One region of the Streptomyces sp. NPDC059002 genome, then DNA from elsewhere that is predicted to be linked to it. Evidence: riboswitches for the same ligand, from Rfam matches in the RefSeq annotation. Region 1 holds a riboswitch; each other region holds the start of a gene.
The links. A riboswitch is a leader RNA that binds a small molecule or an ion and turns the genes downstream of it on or off. The one in region 1 is predicted to bind cyclic di-AMP.

Region 1 (4,693 bases):
TTCGAGCACCTGATGTTCCAGGGTTCCAAGCAGGTCCACGGCAACGGCCACTTCGAGCTGGTGCAGGGCGCGGGCGGCTCGCTCAACGGCACCACGAGCTTCGAGCGCACCAACTACTTCGAGACGATGCCGGCCCACCAGCTCGAGCTGGCCCTGTGGCTGGAAGCCGACCGGATGGGCTCGCTGCTCTCCGCGCTCGACGAGGAGTCCATGGAGAACCAGCGCGACGTCGTCAAGAACGAGCGCCGCCAGCGCTACGACAACGTCCCGTACGGCACGGCGTTCGAGAAGCTGACTGCCCTCTCCTACCCGGAGGGGCACCCGTACCACCACACGCCGATCGGCTCGATGGCCGACCTGGACGCGGCCACCCTGGAAGACGCGCGCAACTTCTTCCGTACGTACTACGCGCCGAACAACGCCGTCCTCTCCGTGGTCGGCGACATCGACCCGGAAGAGACGCTCGCCTGGGTCGAGAAGTACTTCGGGTCGATTCCCTCGCACGACGGCAAGCAGCCGCCGCGCGACGGCTCCCTGCCCGAGCGCATCGGCAAGGAGCTGCGCGAGGTCGTCGAGGAAGAGGTCCCGGCCCGCGCCCTGATGGCCGCCTACCGGCTGCCGGAGGACGGCACGCGCGCGTGCGACGCGGCGGACCTGGCGCTCACCGTGCTCGGCAGCGGCGAGTCCTCCCGGCTCTACAACCGCCTGGTGCGCCGTGACCGTACGGCGGTCGCGGCCGGCTTCGGCCTGCTGCGGCTCGCCGGTGCGCCCTCGCTCGGCTGGCTCGACGTGAAGACCTCGGGCGACGTGGAGGTCCCGGAGATCGAGGCCGCCGTCGACGAGGAGCTGGCCCGCTTCGCCGCGGAGGGCCCCACTCCGGAGGAGATGGAGCGCGCCCAGGCGCAGTTGGAGCGCGAGTGGCTCGACCGGCTCGGCACGGTCGCGGGCCGCGCCGACGAACTGTGCAGGTACGCCGTCCTGTTCGGCGACCCGCAGCTCGCCCTGACGGCCGTCCAGCGCGTCCTCGACGTCACCGCCGAGGAGGTCCAGGAGGTCGCCAAGGCCCGCCTGCGCCCCGACAACCGCGCGGTGCTCGTGTACGAGCCGGTGGCCCCCGAAGCCGGTGCAGACGAAGACGACGAGGAGGCGGCGAAGTGACCGAGGCCGCAACGATGCAGTTCCACGCGCAGCCCCAGGCGGGCACCGCGAAGCCCTGGGCGTTCCCCGCCCCCGAGCGCGGCACCCTCGCCAACGGCCTCACGGTCCTGCGCTGCCACCGCCCCGGCCAGCAGGTCGTCGCCGTAGAGATCCACCTCGAAGCGCCGCTCGACGCCGAGCCCGAGGGCCTCGACGGTGTGGCGACGATCATGGCGAGGGCCTTCAACGAGGGCACCGACAAGCACTCCGCCGAGGAGTTCGCCGCCGAGCTGGACCGCTGCGGCGCGACGCTCGACGCGCACGCCGACCACCCGGGCGTACGCGTGTCGCTCGAAGTCCCGGTATCGCGCCTCCCGAAGGCGCTCGGCCTGCTCGCCGACGCGCTGCGGGCCCCCGCGTTCGCGGACAGCGAGATCGAGCGCCTGGTGGCCAACCGCCTGGACGAGATCCCGCACGAGGCCGCCAACCCGTCGCGCCGCGCCGCCAAGGAGCTGTCCCGGCAGCTCTTCCCCGCGGCCTCGCGCATGTCGCGTCCGCGCCAGGGCACCGAGGAGACGGTCTCGGCCATCGACTCGGCGGCCGTAAGGGCCTTCTACGAGAAGCACGTTCGGCCCGCGACGGCGACCCTGGTCGTGGTCGGCGACCTCACGGGCACCGACCTGGACGCCGTCCTCACGGACACCGTCGGCGCCTGGACGGGCGACACGGCCCAGCCGCGCCCGGTGCCCCCGGTGACCGCCGACGACACCGGCCGTGTCGTCATCGTGGACCGCCCCGGAGCTGTCCAGACGCAGCTCCTGATCGGCCGCGTCGGCGCCGACCGGCACGACCGTGTGTGGCCCGCCCAGGTGCTCGGCACGTACTGCCTGGGCGGCACCCTCACCTCGCGCCTGGACCGCGTCCTGCGCGAGGAGAAGGGATACACCTACGGAGTACGGGCGTTCAGCCAGGTCCTGCGCTCCGCACCGGACGGCACGGGCGCGGCCATGCTCGCCATCACCGGCTCGGTCGACACCGCGTCCACGGGGCCCGCGCTCGACGACCTGTGGAAGGTCCTGCGCACCCTCGCCGCGGAGGGCCTCACGGATGCCGAGCGCGACGTGGCCGTGCAGAACCTGGTGGGCGTGGCCCCGCTCAAGTACGAGATGGCGGCCTCCGTGGCGGCCACGCTCGCCGATCAGGTCGAGCAGCACCTGCCGGACGACTTCCAGGCGCAGTTGTACCGGCAGCTGGCCGCCACCGGCACCGTGGAGGCCACCGCGGCCGTCGTGAACGCCTTCCCGGAGGACCGTCTGGTGACGATCCTCGTCGGCGACGCCGCGCAGATCGAGGAGCCCGTCAGGGCGCTCGGCATCGGCGAGGTGACCGTGGTCACGGGCTGAGGGACAGTCAGGACATATGGGGACCCTGGCAGCCGAAGTGGCCGCCAGGGTCCCCATATGTCCGAATTCGCATGGAGGTTGCCTGTCTGCCCTGTGGCGTGCGCTACAAAAAGCTAGTTCTGTTTGTCGATTGAAAGACGCCCCGTTTAGCGTCGGTCCGTCTGTTCGTCACGCACCACGTCGCATCCGCGGCACCGGACAGTCATCGCCGAGTCCCCGTACGGCGCGAGCCAGGGGAGCCGGGGACCCACATGTCCCCTGGGGTGAATCGGGCACCTTGCCGTGCGGCGAGGGACCCGTAGGAGACCTTCCTGCTCCGAACCCGTCAGCTAACCCGGTAGGCGAGAGGGAAGGAAAGGATCAGCCGCTTCATGGCGTTCACCCGTGCCACCGGGAAGCACCGTCGTCCGAGCCGCCTCACGCGGACCACCGCGAACGTCGCGGGTGTCGCAGCGCTCACCACCACCGGTGTCATCGGAGGCCTGGCCGCTCCGGCGCTCGCCGCCGACGACGCGGCCGTCGAGAGCACCGGCCTCACCCAGGCGATATCCGTGGGCGACTCCCTTGCCGAGAGCGTCGACGCGCAGGCCACCGCGCAGAAGCAGGCCGCCGACGACGCCGCCGCCGCGAAGAAGGCCGAAGAGGCCGCCAAGAAGAAGGCCGCCGAGGAGAAGCGCAAGGCCGAGGCCGAGGCCAAGGCGAAGGCCAAGAAGGAGCGCGAGGCCAAGGAGCGCGCCGCCCGCGAGGCCGAGCGCAAGCGCCTGAACACCTACGTCTCCCCGATCACCGGCTCGTACGTCTCCACGGGCTACCAGACCGGCGGCGCCATGTGGTCCTCCGGCAGCCACACCGGTATCGACTTCCACGCCGCGTCCGGCACCACGGTCCACGCCGTCGGCTCCGGCACCGTCGTCGAGGCCGGCTGGGGCGGTGCCTACGGCAACAACGTGGTCATCAAGATGAACGACGGCACGTACACCCAGTACGGCCACATGTCCTCCCTCAGCGTCACCGTCGGCCAGACGGTCACCCCGGGCCAGCAGATCGGCCTCTCGGGCTCCACGGGCAACTCCAGCGGCCCCCACCTCCACTTCGAGGCCCGCACCGGCGCGGACTACGGCTCGGACATGGATCCCGTCGCGTACCTGCGCGCGCACGGCGTCAACGTCTGACCCACGCCCCTCAGTAGCACCCCGAAAGCCCCGGCTCCCCGCGAGCCGGGGCTTTCGCCGTTTCCGACGCATGCCACCGGCGCCGCCCTTGGCCAAAAGATATCCATTGATTTCGGCCCGCCGTCGGAAATTCCGGCGCCCTGCAATAGAGTCGGTGAACGAGCGTCGGTCGACCGCGTTTCGCGGGGATTAAGGCGGAGGTTGGGTCATGCGCATTCCCGCGCACTCGGTATGCACGGCCATCCGGGACGACATCGTCTCCGGAGTCCACGAGCGGGGCGGCAGGCTCACCGAGGAACTCCTGGCCCGGCGCTACGGAGTCTCCCGCGTTCCCGTGCGCGAGGCCCTGCGCACCCTGGAGGCCGAGGGATTCGTGGTGACCCGCAGGCACGCGGGCGCGTGCGTCGCGGAACCCGGCGAGCAGGAGGCCGCCGACCTCCTGGAGATCCGGTCGCTGCTGGAGCCGCTCGCGGCGGCGCGCGCCGCGCAGCGCCGCACCGAGGCGCATCTGAAGGTCCTGCGCGGCCTGGTCAGGCTCGGCCAGGAGCGTTCGAGGCGGGGCCAGGGGGAGGACCTGCGGTCCCTCGCGGGCTGGTTCGACGAGACGCTCGCGCAGGCGTCCGGCAGCCCGGGGCTCATCACGCTGCTGACCCAGCTCCGGCGCAAGATCGCCTGGATGTACGTCGTCGAGGCCCCGGCCGCCGCCCCGGACTCCTGGTCGGAGCAGGCGGCGATCGTCGACGCGGTCGCCCGTGGGGACGCGGAGCGCGCCAGGTCGCTGACCGCGGCGCACACGGAACGGGCGAAGGGGGCGCATCGATTGCGTCATTCACCGAGGGAAGCCCGCGTGAGGGATTTGCAACATGCCGTAAACACGGCGGGGCTCCCGAATTAACACCGGAGCCGTATACAAAGAGGGGTTATTTCATCCGGGGTGCCGGACCTCTTTTTCGTGTGCCCTTTTTCATGTGTCGCTTTATT
Region 2 (4,693 bases), on a different contig from region 1:
GAGTCGGCGTGCGACCCACCGTTCAGGATGTTCATCATCGGGACGGGCAGCAGGTGCGCGTTCGGGCCGCCGAGGTAGCGGAACAGCGGCAGGTCGCTGGCCTCGGAGGCGGCGTGCGCGACGGCGAGCGAGACGCCGAGGATGGCGTTGGCGCCGAGCGAGCCCTTGTTGTCGGTGGCGTCCAGGTCGAACATGGCCTGGTCGATCAGACGCTGCTCGGTGGCGTCGTAGCCGACGAGCTCCGGGCCGATCTGCTCGATGACGGCGAGGACGGCCTTCTCGACACCCTTGCCCTGGTAACGGTTGGGGTCACCGTCGCGAAGCTCGATGGCCTCGAAGGCACCGGTGGAGGCACCCGACGGGACGGCGGCACGACCGGTGCTGCCGTCGTCGAGGCCGACCTCGACCTCGACCGTGGGGTTGCCTCGGGAGTCCAGGATTTCCCGGGCTACGACGACGTCGATGGACGGCACGAGCATCTCCTTCTGGGATGTGACGCATTTACGCGGGGCCGCTTCGGCCCTGCGTCTCACGAGCCTAACGGGCTCCGGAGCTTCGGCCAGCCGACCGCCCGTCCCGTGGGACGGGCGAGGGCCCAAATACCTGGGAAACGGGACGGAAGCCCGTGTTTCTACTGGCCGGTAGCTCGCTAGGGGCGAACACGGGGCCAAGGCCGCGGGCCTTCCGGCGCCGGACACGGCCCCGCCCCGGTGCGTACGGGGGATACGCGCACCGGGGCGGGGAGCCCGTGGGGACGGGGGAAGCGGCCGTGCGTCCGCCGAGGCACGGCCGCTCGCGGGTCTTTAGCTGAGGTGCAGCTGCTGACCCGGGTAGATGAAGTCGGCGTCGTCGATGATGTCGCCGTTGAGCTTGTAGACCTTCTGCCAGCCGCCCTTGACCTTGTGGTCCTCGGCGATCTTGGACAGGGTGTCGCCCGACTTGACCTTGTACTCGCCGTCGCCCTTCTTGACCGTCTTGCCGGTCGGGGTCTCGACGGTCTTCTTGGTCTCGGCCTGCGGCGTGGGCTGCGGCTTCGGCGCGGCCTGCTGCTGCGGAGCCTGCTGCTGGGTCTGCTGCGGCTGCGGCTTCGGCTGCTGCTGCGGCTTGGCCTGCTCCTGCGAGCCGCCGCCGTTGTACGCGGCGCCCGAGAGGCCGACGCCACAGCTCGGCCAGGCGCCCTTGCCCTGACCGGCGAGGACCTTCTCGGCGATCTCGATCTGCTGGGCCTTGGAGGCCTTGTCGGCGGTCGGCGCGTACTTGGTGCCGCCGTACGCGGCCCAGGTGGAGGCGGAGAACTGCACGCCGCCGTAGTAGCCGTTGCCGGTGTTGATGGACCAGTTGCCGCCGGACTCGCACTGGGCGACGGCGTCCCACTCCTGGCCGGTGGCGGCGTTGGCCGAGCCGGCCGCCATCAGCGGGGCGGCGACGGCCGCGCCGGTCACACCGACGAGCGTGGCGACGCGGGTGGCCTTGGACGGGCGACGGTGCTTGCCCTTGCCGGAAAGCAGCATGAGTTGATCCCCTACACCGACGCCTGCGAGGTGAGCTGTCGGGTTCGGGCCGATGTGGTTGCCCGGCCGCGCTTCCTAGAGCGCGACTTCACCCCTAGCCGTTTCCGGCACTTACCTTGGGTCCCCCGCTCCTGCCTACGGCGCTCTTGAGCGACGACTGTTCCCGTCCGGCCGTTGGCAGGATTCGGCGTACCGACCGGCGGGGCCCGCAGTGGCGAGCGGTCACGACCGTAGACACGCAATCCACCGAATTTCAAAGACGATCAGGTCTTCTGAGACCCATCTCTCACTCGCGCCAAACCGGACATACGACGCGAAGCCCCCACCCGACTCTTCGTCAACTTCCCTTACTTTTCGCCCAAATCGAGGCTCTGACCGGGGAGAATGAGGTCCGGGTCGGCCCCGACGGTCTTCTTGTTCTCGGCATAGAGCGTGGGCCAGCCGCCGTCGACGTCGAGGTCGTCCGCGATCGCCGAGAGGTTGTCTCCGGAGCGCACCGTGTACGTCCCGTCGGCGACCTTGTCCGTCCGTCCTTCGCCACGCGAGGCGTGCCGCCCCGGACGGTCCTTGCCGTCGTCTCCCGAGGGCTGCTCGTCGGCGCGGTCGCCGCGGTGGCGGCCGGGCGCGGAGTCGCCGGAGGGGGCGGTGGAGTCCTCGGGCGCGGGCGAAGTGGCGTCCTTCTCTCCGGACTTGCCGGGGGCGTCCTTGCCGTCCTTGTCGCCCTTGCCGTCCGCCGCGCCTTCGCCGTCCTTGTTGCCCTTGTCGTTCTTGTCACCCTTGCCGGGCTCGTCGTGATTCTTGTCGCGGGCATCCCCGGAGTCGTCCGACGCCTCACCCGAGTCCGCCGGCCCGCTCGCGTCGTCGGACGGCTCCGCGGAGTCCGAGGGCTTCTCAGCAGGCTTCTCGGAGGGCTTCTCGGTGGGCTTGTCCGTCTCGCCGGAGCCGGTCGGGTCCGACGGCTCGGGCGTCATCGGGGCACCCGGGTCCACGTCGGCCGCGGCACCGCCGTCGGTGAGTCCGGCGATCGGGGCGCAGCTCGGCCACGCGGCCGTGCCCTGGTCGTAGAGGACGCTCTCGGCGACGGCGATCTGCTGCGACTTGGACGCCTGGTCGGCGCTCGGCGCGTAGTCGAGGCCGCCGTAGTTCTCCCACATCTCCTGCGAGAACTGGAGTCCTCCGTAATACCCGTTGCCGGGGTTGGCGCTCCACGCGCCGCCGCTCTCGCACTCGGCGAGCTTGTCCCACGTCGCGGTGTCGGCGGCGCTCGCGCTGGTCGCGCCGAGCAGCGGGATGGCGATGGCTGATCCGGTGACTCCTGCCGCGACGATGAGGGCCGGGGCTTGGCGGGGGCGTCGGTGACGACCATTGCCGGAGAGCATGCGGTTGCCTTTCAGGAGACTATTGCGGCAACTCGGGCACCAGGTGTCCGAGTCGACGTGAACGTAGTCGCACTCGAACGCCTGTCACAAGTCGATGCAGCGGAGATCACGTGAAAGTCACAGTCTTGACGGACCGTCAGTTCGGTGCCGTTCTCTGTGCGGATGTGAACTCCACGGGCAACGTCCGCAGTCCCCGCATGATCAGCCCGCCACGCCACCGCAAATCGGCAGGATCCGCCGCGAGTTGCAGGTCCGGAAGGCGCCGCAGCAGTGTCGCGAGGGCGGTCTGGCCCTCCAGGCGGGCGAGCGGGGCGCCCAGGCAGTAGTGGATTCCGTGGCCGTACCCGAGGTGCTGGTTGTCACGCCGGGACAGGTCGAGGGTGTCGGGATCCGCGAAGCGGGCGGGGTCGCGGTCGGCGGCGGCGAGCACCACGAGGACGGGATCGCCCGCGCCGATGTGCTGCCCGCCGATGGTCAGCGCCTCGGTGGCGAACCGCCAGGTGGCCAGCTCCACGGGCCCGTCGAAGCGGAGCAGCTCCTCGACACCGGTCTCGAGGAGGCCGGTGTCCCCCTCCGCCAGGGCACGCTGCAGCCGCTCGCGCTGCTCGGGGTGGGTGAGCAGGGCGTACATGCCGTTGCCGATGAGATTGACGGTGGTCTCGAACCCGGCGAAGAGCAGGATGAACGCCATCGCCGCGGCCTCGTTCTCCGTGAGGTGCTCGCCGTGGTCGGAGGCGCGGATGAGGCCGGAGATGAGGTCGTCGCCCGGGTCCAGGCGCTTGCGGTGGATCAGCTCGGCGAGATAGCCGCGCATCTTCTTCACGGACCGCGCGACACCGCCCCGCGGGCCTCCCCCGTGCCGGATCATCATGCCCGCCCAGTCGCGGAAGTCGTCCTGGTCCTCGCGCGGGACGCCGAGCAGGTCGCAGATGGCGTAGATGGGGAGCGGGAAGGCGAACTCGTGGATGAGGTCGGCGGTGCCTTCCTCGGCGAACCGGTCGATGAGCTGATCCGTCAACTCCTGCACGCGCGGCGCGAATTCGGCGACGCGGCGCGGGGTGAACGCCTTCGAGACGAGACGCCGGAGGCGGGTGTGGTCCGGCGGGTCGATGTTGAGCAGATGCGTCATGAGGTTGGCGCTGCGCTCACCCGGAATACCGGTCTTGCTCTTCACGTGCGCGGGCTCGTCGTGGTGGGCGGGGTTCTTGCTGAGCCGCTGATCGGCGAGGGCCTGCCGAGCATCCGCGTACCGGGTGACGAGCCAGGCCTCGACCCCACTGGGCAGCCGCTGCTTGCTGACGGCCTCGTTCTCCCGCAACCAGGCGTAAGCGGGGTAGGGATCGCTGGAGAACTCCCAGGTGAAGAGCTCGGGCTGCGAGGGCGGGGCGGAGGCCTTGTCGTGCATGCGGTCGACGGTATCGCTCCGCCGGGCGGCCGGTGTCATGCCTGCGGGTGCATCGTGGCTGGTCGCGCAGTTCCCCGCGCCCCTTCGGGCGCTCAGTCCCCCGCCCGTCGAGGGGGCGGTCCCTAATCCCCCGCCCCCTCAGCCGCCAGCACCGCATCCCGATACGCCCTCGCCGCCACCCGCAGCGCCGCCTCGGGGTCGACGCCCTCCGCTTCGGCCCGCAGGGCCAGGGCAAGCAGTTCGTACCCCATGTCTCCGCCCGAAGGCACCGTCACCTCAAGTCCCGCCGTCCGCACCCGGGATGCCAGCTTCGCCGCGAGTGCCAGGGCGGGCTGGCCGAGGGGGATGCCCTCCGTCAGGGACGTGCGCTGCTTCTCCTCCGCCTTGGTGCGGAGCCA
Region 3 (4,693 bases), on a different contig from region 1:
GATCGCCGCCTCGGTGGCGACGGGGCTCGCGGGGGCGCTGTTCAACCCGGCGGTACGGGCGTACGTCGCAGCGGAGGCCGGGCCGCCCGAGCGCCGCGTGGAGGCGTTCGCGCTGTTCAACGTCTTCTACCAGACGGGCATCCTGCTCGGACCGCTCGTCGGACTCGCCCTGACCGGCTTCGACTTCCGGCTCACCTGCGCGGTGGCCGCCGTGCTGTTCGCGGGACTCTCGGTGGTGCAGGTGCTCCGGCTGCCCGCACGACGGGGAGGCGCGGCCGCGCAGGAGAGCGGGCAGTGGCGCGTGGTGCTCGGCAACCGGTCGTTCTGGCTCTTCTCGCTCGCCATGACCGGGTCGTACGTCCTGTCCTTCCAGGTCTATCTCGCGCTGCCGCTGTCCGTGGAGCGGCTGCTCGGCGAGGGCACCGCGGGCACCGTCGCGACCAGCTCGCTCTTCGTGGTGTCCGGACTCGTCGCGCTCCTCGGGCAGCTGCGCATCACCGACTGGTGCCGGCGCACCTGGAGCCGTGAGCAGTGCCTGGTCGCCGGGCTCGGGCTGATGGGCGCGGCGTTCCTGCCGCCCGCGCTCGGCGGCTCCGGGTACGTCGGGGTCGCCGGTCTGCTGCTGTGCGCGGCGGCGCTCGCCGCGGCGACCGCGGTGCTCTACCCCTTCGAGATGGACACCGTCGTCTCGCTCGCGGGGGACCGCTGGGTGGCCACGCACTACGGCCTCTACAACACCGTCTGCGGCATCGGCATCACCGCGGGGAACCTCGGCATGGGCGCCCTGCTCGACGCCACCCGCGAGCTGCCCGCGCTGCCCTGGGCGGTCCTCGCGGCGGTCGGCGTGTGCTGCGCCGCGGCGCTGCGCGGACTTGCCAGATCGGGGCGGCTCGCACCGGTGCCGGCCGCGACCGTGAGCTGATCCGCCGCGGCCGGGTGCGGGCCCCGGGTTAACCCGGTCGGCCCACACCAGGTCGCACCCGCACCGCGCTGCGGGAAGCCTGAGTGCAGCGCAGCGCGGTGTTGGGCGCGGAGTCGGCAGGAGAGCGAGCGGTGGGGCAGCGAGGAGGACGCGAGGACGGCCGTGGGGGGAAACGGGGCGAACGGGTCGACGACAACGGCACCACCGCGCACGAATGGGCCTTCGTCAGGGCGCTGCCCTTCCTGCTCCTGATCGCCGGGGTGGTGTACGACGCGTCGACGCCGCCCGAGTTCACCGCGGCCCCCCTGTTCACCGCCGCCCCGCTGATCGCGGCCCCCTTCTACTCGCTGCTCAACACCGTCCTGACCGGCGCCGCCGCCTCGGTCGCCGTCCTCGTCCTGCACTACGGCAACGCGTTCGACAGCCATGTCGAGGCCATCACCGAGCTGATCACCGTCATGACGGTCGCCGCCCTCGCGATCGTCATCAACCGCGTCGTGCGCCGCGGCAACGCCCGGCTCGCCACCGCGCGCTCCATCGCCGAGGCCACCCAGCGCGCCGTCCTGCCCGAACCCGATCCGCGCATCGGCGGGCTCGACATCGCGGCGCGGTACGAGGCCGCGCAGGCCGACGCGTTCATCGGCGGGGATCTGTACGCGGTGCAGGACACCCCGCACGGCGTACGGCTCATCGTCGGCGACGTACGCGGCAAGGGCATGGGCGCGGTGGCCGCCGTCGCCGTGGTCATCGGGTCCTTCCGGGAGGCCGCCGAGCAGGAGGCCACGCTGGAGGCGGTGGCGCAGCGCCTGGAGCGGGCGCTCGCCCGCGAGGGCACCCGGCGCGACGGGCTCGACGCGTTCGAGGGGTTCACCACCGCCGTCCTCGCGGAGATCCCGTACGGCGAGGGCGCCGTACGGCTCATCAACCGCGGGCACCCGGCGCCGCTGCTGCTGCGCGGGGACGGCCGCCTGTGGGTGCTCTCCGCGAGCGAGCCCGCGCTGCCGCTCGGCATGGGCGATCTGGGGGCCTGGCCGGACCGGGCGGACGAGACGGAGTTCCCGCCAGGGGCGACGCTGCTCTTCTACACGGACGGCCTGTCGGAGGCGCGCGATGTGGCGGGGGTCTTCTACGATCCCGCGGACCGGCTCGGCGGCCGGATCTTCCCGGGCAAGGACGGTCCGCACGCGCTGCTCGCCACGCTCGTGCAGGAGGTGCGGCGGCATACGGGGGGCGGGGCGACGGACGACATGGCGCTGCTCGCGGTGCGGCGGCCCGTCGTGCGGGAGCGGGATGTCACCGACGGTGAGTGAGGAACACCCCTCCGCATAGAAACTGACGTCCTGTCAAGGGAATGTGAAGCTCCGGTGTGCATGAATCCGGGGTCAACTCGCCCCGTTCCGAACCCGCGTGTCCCGTTAAGTACGGGCCAAGAGCGTTAACGATCAGTCGGAACGGCTTGGATTCCACCCCCGCCGTCTATTAACGTTCGATAACGCAGCGCGGTCGTCCCAGCCGTCACTAGAGGCGGCTCCGTGCGCACGCGCCTAATCCCGCAAGGGAGCCGGGGAACCACCAACTTGGGGTGAATCGGGCCTCTGCGCATCCGTGCCAGATGTCCGTAGGAGACCTTCCTGCTCCGAACCCGTCAGCTAACCCGGTAGGCGAGAAGGAAGGAAAGGAGTGCGCCCCAGTGGCGTCCAACCGGCCTGCCCCCCAAGCTCCGTACATACCGAATGACGACGACTTCGGTGGCTACGACCAGGAGACCTGGGAGGAGTGGAACCCCACCGAGGAGTCCATCCGTCCCGTCCGCGGCAGGCACCGTGTGCACAAGAAGAGCGGCGGCGGACTCGCCCGCAGCTCCACCGTCCTCGGCGTCGGCGTCATAGCCGCCGTCGGCGCGGGCGGCATCGCCACCGCGCAGGGCGGCAAGCCGCCGGTCTCCATATCCATGCCCGACCTGCCGGGCGTCGGCGCCGTCGCCGACTCGCTGCCGGAGGCCAAGTCCCTGCCGGGCGTGGGCTCCTTGATGTCCGACGACTCCGCGGACTCCGCCGACACGGACATCCGCACCGCCGCCGCGCCGCTCACCGCCGCCGGTGTCACCACCGCCGACGCCGAGCAGGGCACCACCGACGCGGGCGAGGCCCTGCGCAGCCGCATCATGCAGCAGGCCGAGAACCAGCAGCACCAGGCCGACGAGGCGGTACGCACCGCGGCCGAGGAGGCCGCGGGCAAGAAGGCCGCCGAAGAGGCCGCCGCCCAGCAGAAGGCCGCGGAGAAGGAGGCGGAGGCCAAGGCCGCCGCCAAGAAGAAGAAGGAAGAAGCGGCCAGGAAGGCCAAGGCCGAGGCCGAGCGCCTCGCGAAGCTCGCCAAGAGCTACGCCATCCCCACCTCCTCGTACACCCTGACCTCGCACTTCGGCGACGCGGGCGCCATGTGGTCCTCCGGGCACCACACCGGCCTCGACTTCGCCGCCCCGACGGGCACGCCGCTCAAGGCCGTGCACACCGGCACCGTCAAGGAGGCCGGCTGGGCGGGCGCGTACGGCTACCGCACCGTCCTGGAGCTCGAGGACGGCACGGAGATCTGGTACTGCCACCAGTCCTCGCTCAATGTCAGCGCGGGCCAGAAGGTCACCACCGGCGACGTCATCGGACGCGTCGGCGCGACCGGCAACGTCACGGGACCGCACCTCCACATGGAGGTCCACACGCCCGACGGCACCGGGATCGACCCGCTGGGCTGGCTGCAGAGCAAGGGCCTGAATCCCTGAGCCCGTTGAGCTCCTGAACCCCTGAGCCCGTTGAGCTCCTGAACCCCGGCGGTCCTGGCGACAACCCCCCGACGTCAGGGCTGCCGGTCCGGTGCTCCCTACACGGAATTCCGTTTCCGGCAGGCGCGTTGAGCACCACATGACTTCTCTTCGCACACTTGGCTCATCCGACCTCGAGGTCTTCCCGCTCTCCCTGGGCGGCAACGTCTTCGGCTGGACCGCGGACCGGGCCGCGTCCTTCGACGTCCTGGACGCCTACGCCGCCGCGGGCGGCAACTTCATCGACACCGCGGACGCCTACACGTTCTTTGTGGACGGCAACAAGGGCGGCGAGTCCGAGACCCTCATCGGCGAGTGGATCGCCGAGCGCGGCAACCGCTCCGACCTCGTCATCGCCACCAAGGTCGGCGCCCTCCCCGAGTACAAGGGCCTGTCCGCCGCCACCATCAAGGGCGCGGCCGACGCGTCCCTCCAGCGCCTCGGCACCGACTACATCGACCTCTACTACACGCACTACGACGACCCCTCGGTCCCCGTGGAAGAGTTCATCGGCGCCCTCGACGAGCTGGTGCGGGCGGGCAAGGTGCGTGCCATCGCCGCCTCCAACATCTCCCCCGAGCGGCTCCAGGAGGCCCTCGACTTCTCCGACCGCGAGGGCCTCGCGCGCTACGTCGCGCTGCAGCCGCACTACAACCTCGTCTCCCGCGACACCTACGAAGGCTCCCTCCAGCAGGTCGCGTCGCGCTCCGGCATCGCGGCCGTCCCGTACTTCGGGCTCGCGGCCGGCTTCCTCACCGGCAAGTACCGCCCGGGTACCCCCGTCGAGAGCGCGCGCAGCTCGCGGGCCGAGGAGTACGTGGGGACCGAGCGGGGCGACCGCGTCCTCGCCGCCCTCGACGAGATCGCCCAGGCGCACGACGCGCAGGTCGCCACCGTGGCGCTGGCCTGGCTCGCGGCACAGCCCACCGTGGCCGCGCCGATCGCCTCCGCGCGCA
Region 4 (4,693 bases), on a different contig from region 1:
CGAACGGCATCTGGTCGATGGGCGCGAGCCGTACGGGGGCGCTCGGGTTGGGGGCGTGGATCATCTGGCCGTTGCCCACGTAGATGCCGACGTGGCTGATGCCCGAGTAGAAGAACACCAGGTCACCGGGGCGCAGGGCGGAGCGCGGCACGCGTTCGCCCGCGGCGATCTGGGCGTAGGTGGTGCGGGGCAGCGCGACGCCCGCCGAGCGGTACGCGGCCTGGGTGAGCCCCGAGCAGTCGAAGGCGCTGGGTCCGGTGGCGCCCCAGACGTAGGGGCTGCCGAGCGCCTTGTACGCATACGAAACGGCGGACGCGGCGCGGGCGTTGGGGGCCTTGGCCGACCCGCCGGAGAGGCGGGCCTCCGAGCGGTCGGCGCGGTCGGTGTCCGCGCCCGTGAGCTCCGCGCGCTGGCCGTCGGGGAGCTGGGCCAGGAGCCGCTTGGCCTCGTCGAGCTTGCCGGTGACGGTCTTCTTGTGTTTCTTCAGCTCCGCCTGGCGCTTGTGGAAGGCGGCGAGGCGGGCGTCGGCCTCGGAGTGCAGCTGGTCGATCTCCTGGAGCTGCTTGCGTATGCCGTTGACGGTCGCCGCCTGGCGGTTTCCGGCCCGGTCGGCGAGCGCGGCACGGTCGAGGAACTGCTCGGGGTCGGAGGAGAGGGCCATCTGTACGGTCGGGTCGATGCCGCCGGTGCGGTACTGCGCGGCGGCGTACGAACCGACCTCGTCGCGCGCGGAGTTGAGCTTCTCCGTCTTGCGGGCCGCCTCGTCGCGCAGCTCTCCGAGGGCCTTCTCGGCCTTCTCGGCCTTCTCCTTCGCGCCGTTGTACTTCTCGGTGGCGATCTCCGCCTCGCGGTAGAGCGAGTCGACCTTGGACTTCACCTCGGTGGGGCTGAGCCGGGGGTCCGCGTTTCCCACGCCGTCGAAGGCGGTCGCCGACGCGGCTCCGGCGAGGGCGAGGGTGACGGCCGTGCGGGCCGTGTTGCCGCTGAGCGAGCGCTGCTTGGGCTTGCGGTGCGCTGACACGAAGAGGGGCTCCTTACGTGTCCGGCGGCGGCCCGCACAGGGGGAGCGGACCGCCGCCGGTTCCTCGGCGGTGGTGTCCGACTGCCGCCCCTGGTCCGGACGGCGGTGGGGAGCCGGTCACCTGGTGCAGGACGCTAAACCTGACCGTCACGGCTTGGTGAGGGATTGCGCGGAACTGGAAGGAGTGGACGGATCGGTGACTCAATGTGACCGCGCCGATCACCCTTGAACATCCACTTCATGTGGCCATGTGACCGATGTGGCGTTTGTGCCCCGACTGTCTGCGTGGCGGTGCTACGGGACCGGCTGCGGCGGGCGGAACGGGCCCGGTTAGGCTCCGGCACATGGACGTACTCATCCATCTCTTCGTCGGCCTGCACATCATCGGCATCGCCTCGCTCCTGGGCGGCTTCCTGACCCAGATGAAGCAGATGGGCCAGGGCACCGCCCGCTTCAGCCCCGCGATGCTGCACGGCGCGCTGACCATGCTCGTCACCGGTGTCGCCCTGGTGGGTCTGAACCAGGCGGACGACAACACGGTCAACAACCTCAAGATCGGCATCAAGATGGCCGTGCTGATCGTGATCCTCGCGCTGGTCTATGTGAAGCGGGACGAGGAGAAGGTCGACAAGGGCCTGTTCGGCACGGTCGGCCTGCTGACCACGGCGAACATCTTCATCGCGGTGCTGTGGACCTGAGTCCCCCGCGGACCTGAGTTTTCCGGCCTCTGCGCGCGTGTGGCCCGCATCCTCCTCAGGATGCGGGCCACACGCGCGTAGAGGGTGGTTACGCGGGACGCACCACGCTGTGGATCGGCATGTAGTAGATCGACTCGACGCGGACGTTCGCACCCGGCTTCGGGGCGTGGATCATCTTGCCGTCGCCGATGTAGATCCCGACGTGGCTGATGTCGTCGTAGAAGAAGACCAGGTCACCGGGCTGGGCGTCGGCGGTCTTCACCGTCGTGCCGACCTTCACCTGGTCCCACGTGGTGCGCGGCAGGGAGATGCCCGCGGCCTTCCACGCGTCCTGGGTGAGCCCGGAGCAGTCGTAGGAGTCGGGTCCCGTGGCGCCCCAGACGTACGGCTTGCCGATCTGGGCCTCGGCGAAGGCGATGACCTTCTTGGCCTTGGTGGCGTAGCTGCTGTCCGTGCTCCCGGAGTCGGAGCCCGACCCGGAGCCGGTGTCGGAACCTGAGCCCGAGTCCTGGCCCTCCTCCTGCTCCTTCTCCTTCTGGGCCGCCTCTTCCGCCTTGCGCTTGCGCTCCGCCTCGGCGGCCTGCTTGCGGGCCAGCTCCTCGGCCTTGCGCTTGGCCTCCTGCTCCTTCTTCCGCTCGATCTCCGCGAGTCGGGCCTTCTCCTCGGCGGTCAGCTCGGAGAGCAGCTTGCGGGCCTCGCCCAGCTTCTTCTGGACGGTCTGCTTGCTCGTCTTGAGGTCGTCCCGCGAGTCGCTCAGCGTCTTGAGGCTCTTCGCCGCCTTCGTACGCTGCTTCGTCGCCGACACCTGCTGCGTCTGGTAGTCGTCGACCGCCTTCTTCTGGCGCGCGGTGAGCCGGTCCGACAGGTGGTTCTGGTCGAAGTAGCCCTGCGGGTCGTTGGCGAGCATCATCGTGGCCGTCTCGGAGACGGCGCCGGTGCGGTACTGCGCGGCGGCGAAGGAGCCGAGCTCCTGGCGTGCCTCGTTCAGCTTGTCCGTGCGCTTGGCCACGTCGTCCAGGAGGTGGTCGACCTTCTTGCGCTGCTTGTCGGTCTTCTCCTTGGCCGAGTTGTACTTCTGGGTGGCCACGCCCGCCTGCTGGTAGAGGTCGTCGACCTTCTCCTGGACCTCTTCGAGGCTGGGCTTCGCCGGCGCGGAGGGGGCTGCCTGCGCGCTCTGTGAGAGGAGGGCCACCGAGGTGAGGGCGGCCGTGGTGATGCCGATGGCGGGGGCCGTGCGTATTCCGGCTGTCCGGGTCCGCGGCTTGCGGTGCGACGCCAAGGGAGGCGACTCCTTCCGTAGACCGCCTACCGGGTTAGCTGTCGGGTTCGGGCGGGTGGTCCGGAAGGTTGCCCTACAGTCCCGTACTTCGTACGGGACCGATTCACCCCAAGGTCTTGGTGGGTCCCCGGCTCCGAACATGTCGGACTCGGCGGAGGCCACCCGTTCCCGGCGGGATTCGCCGGTGGGGGTACGAGCGGCCCGCGGAGCACGCTAGCCAACTCGTGTGGTCCGTGTGAAGGTTGATGTTCGATATGCCCGATACATTTTCGTGACTTTACGAGGCTCTTGACGCGGGCATGCCTTGCGGACGCGGAGTGTGATCGTCCATGGGCGCGGAGTAGGCGGGCGGTCGCCGGAGGAAGGTGGCCGGAACCCGGGGCGGGTTGTCAGTGGGGCCGCCTAGACTCGGGAGGCGATGAGCAGCCTCTTTGATGACAGCTTCCTGGCGGACCTGCAGCCTTCCCGGACCACGGACGAAGAGCCCCCGCCGCCGCCCGAGGACAGTGCTCCGGAGCCCATTCCGGACGATCTGTTCGACGGGAAGTTCGACGCGCCCATGACCCGGGACGCGCACTACCGCGACGGTGCCCCGCGCCCGGTCATCGACCCGGCGACGCTCCTCGACGGTCTGAACGAGAACCAGCGCGCGGCCGTCGTGCACGCGGGCTCCCCGCTGCTCATCGTCGCCGGCGCCGGATCCGGCAAGACCCGCGTGCTGACCCACCGCATCGCGTACCTCCTCGCCGAGCGCGGCGTGCACCCGGGCCAGATCCTCGCGATCACCTTCACGAACAAGGCCGCGGGCGAGATGAAGGAGCGCGTCGAGCAGCTCGTCGGACCGCGGGCGAACGCGATGTGGGTGTCGACGTTCCACAGCGCCTGCGTCCGCATCCTGCGCCGCGAGTACAAGAAGCTGGGCTTCACGTCCTCCTTCTCGATCTACGACGCCGCCGACTCCAAGCGTCTGATGGCCCTGGTCTGCCGCGACCTGGACCTCGACCCGAAGAAGTTCCCGCCGAAGTCCTTCAGCGCCAAGATCTCGAACCTGAAGAACGAGCTGATCGACGAGGAGGACTTCGCGAGCCAGGCCGCCGACGGCTTCGAGAAGACCCTCGCCCAGGCCTACGCGATGTACCAGTCGCGCCTCCGCGAGGCGAACGCACTGGACTTCGACGACCTGATCATGACGACGGTCCACCTCCTGCGCGCCTTCCCGGACGTCGCCGAGCACTACAGGCGCCGCTTCCGGCACGTGATGGTCGATGAGTACCAGGACACGAACCACGCCCAGTACGCCCTGGTGCGCGAGCTGGTCGGCCCCTCCGGAGGCGAGGACGACGACCCCGGCGAGCTGTGCGTGGTGGGTGACGCGGACCAGTCCATCTACGCCTTCCGCGGCGCCACCATCCGCAACATCCTCCAGTTCGAGGAGGACTACACGGACGCGACGACGATCCTCCTGGAGCAGAACTACCGCTCCACGCAGACGATCCTGACCGCCGCGAACGCGGTCATCGAGCGGAACGAAAGCCGCCGCCCGAAGAACCTGTGGACCAACCAGGGCGCGGGCGCCCGCATCACGGGATACGTCGCGGACACCGAGCACGACGAGGCGCAGTTCGTCGCCGACGAGATCGACCGCCTCACGGACGCGGGCGACGCGAAGTCCGGCGACGTCGCGATCTTCTACCG

Region 2: it holds a riboswitch for cyclic di-AMP, as region 1 does, so the genes downstream of both, ACFWZ2_RS29840 (transglycosylase family protein) here and ACFWZ2_RS33695 (M23 family metallopeptidase) in region 1, are expected to answer to the same signal.
Region 3: it holds a riboswitch for cyclic di-AMP, as region 1 does, so the genes downstream of both, ACFWZ2_RS31120 (M23 family metallopeptidase) here and ACFWZ2_RS33695 (M23 family metallopeptidase) in region 1, are expected to answer to the same signal.
Region 4: it holds a riboswitch for cyclic di-AMP, as region 1 does, so the genes downstream of both, ACFWZ2_RS10560 (NlpC/P60 family protein) here and ACFWZ2_RS33695 (M23 family metallopeptidase) in region 1, are expected to answer to the same signal.

The regions. Positions count from the first base shown of each region.
Region 1 covers NZ_JBHYJI010000053.1:55,630-60,322, forward strand. The annotation lists gene ACFWZ2_RS33685 (M16 family metallopeptidase) at 1-1,158, shown strand, start outside; gene ACFWZ2_RS33690 (M16 family metallopeptidase) at 1,155-2,540, shown strand; cyclic di-AMP (ydaO/yuaA leader) riboswitch at 2,737-2,899, shown strand; gene ACFWZ2_RS33695 (M23 family metallopeptidase) at 2,912-3,712, shown strand; gene ACFWZ2_RS33700 (GntR family transcriptional regulator) at 3,921-4,607, shown strand.
Region 2 covers NZ_JBHYJI010000041.1:39,102-43,794, reverse strand. The annotation lists gene eno (phosphopyruvate hydratase) at 1-473, opposite strand, end outside; gene ACFWZ2_RS29840 (transglycosylase family protein) at 804-1,511, opposite strand; cyclic di-AMP (ydaO/yuaA leader) riboswitch at 1,516-1,664, opposite strand; gene ACFWZ2_RS29835 (transglycosylase family protein) at 1,859-2,890, opposite strand; gene ACFWZ2_RS29830 (cytochrome P450) at 3,027-4,295, opposite strand; gene ACFWZ2_RS29825 (nucleoside triphosphate pyrophosphohydrolase) at 4,418-4,693, opposite strand, start outside.
Region 3 covers NZ_JBHYJI010000045.1:20,455-25,147, reverse strand. The annotation lists gene ACFWZ2_RS31130 (MFS transporter) at 1-922, shown strand, start outside; gene ACFWZ2_RS31125 (PP2C family protein-serine/threonine phosphatase) at 1,054-2,232, shown strand; cyclic di-AMP (ydaO/yuaA leader) riboswitch at 2,454-2,601, shown strand; gene ACFWZ2_RS31120 (M23 family metallopeptidase) at 2,613-3,698, shown strand; gene ACFWZ2_RS31115 (aldo/keto reductase) at 3,838-4,693, shown strand, end outside.
Region 4 covers NZ_JBHYJI010000008.1:168,494-173,186, reverse strand. The annotation lists gene ACFWZ2_RS10570 (NlpC/P60 family protein) at 1-1,021, opposite strand, end outside; gene ACFWZ2_RS10565 (hypothetical protein) at 1,366-1,719, shown strand; gene ACFWZ2_RS10560 (NlpC/P60 family protein) at 1,808-2,998, opposite strand; cyclic di-AMP (ydaO/yuaA leader) riboswitch at 3,006-3,162, opposite strand; gene pcrA (DNA helicase PcrA) at 3,417-4,693, shown strand, end outside.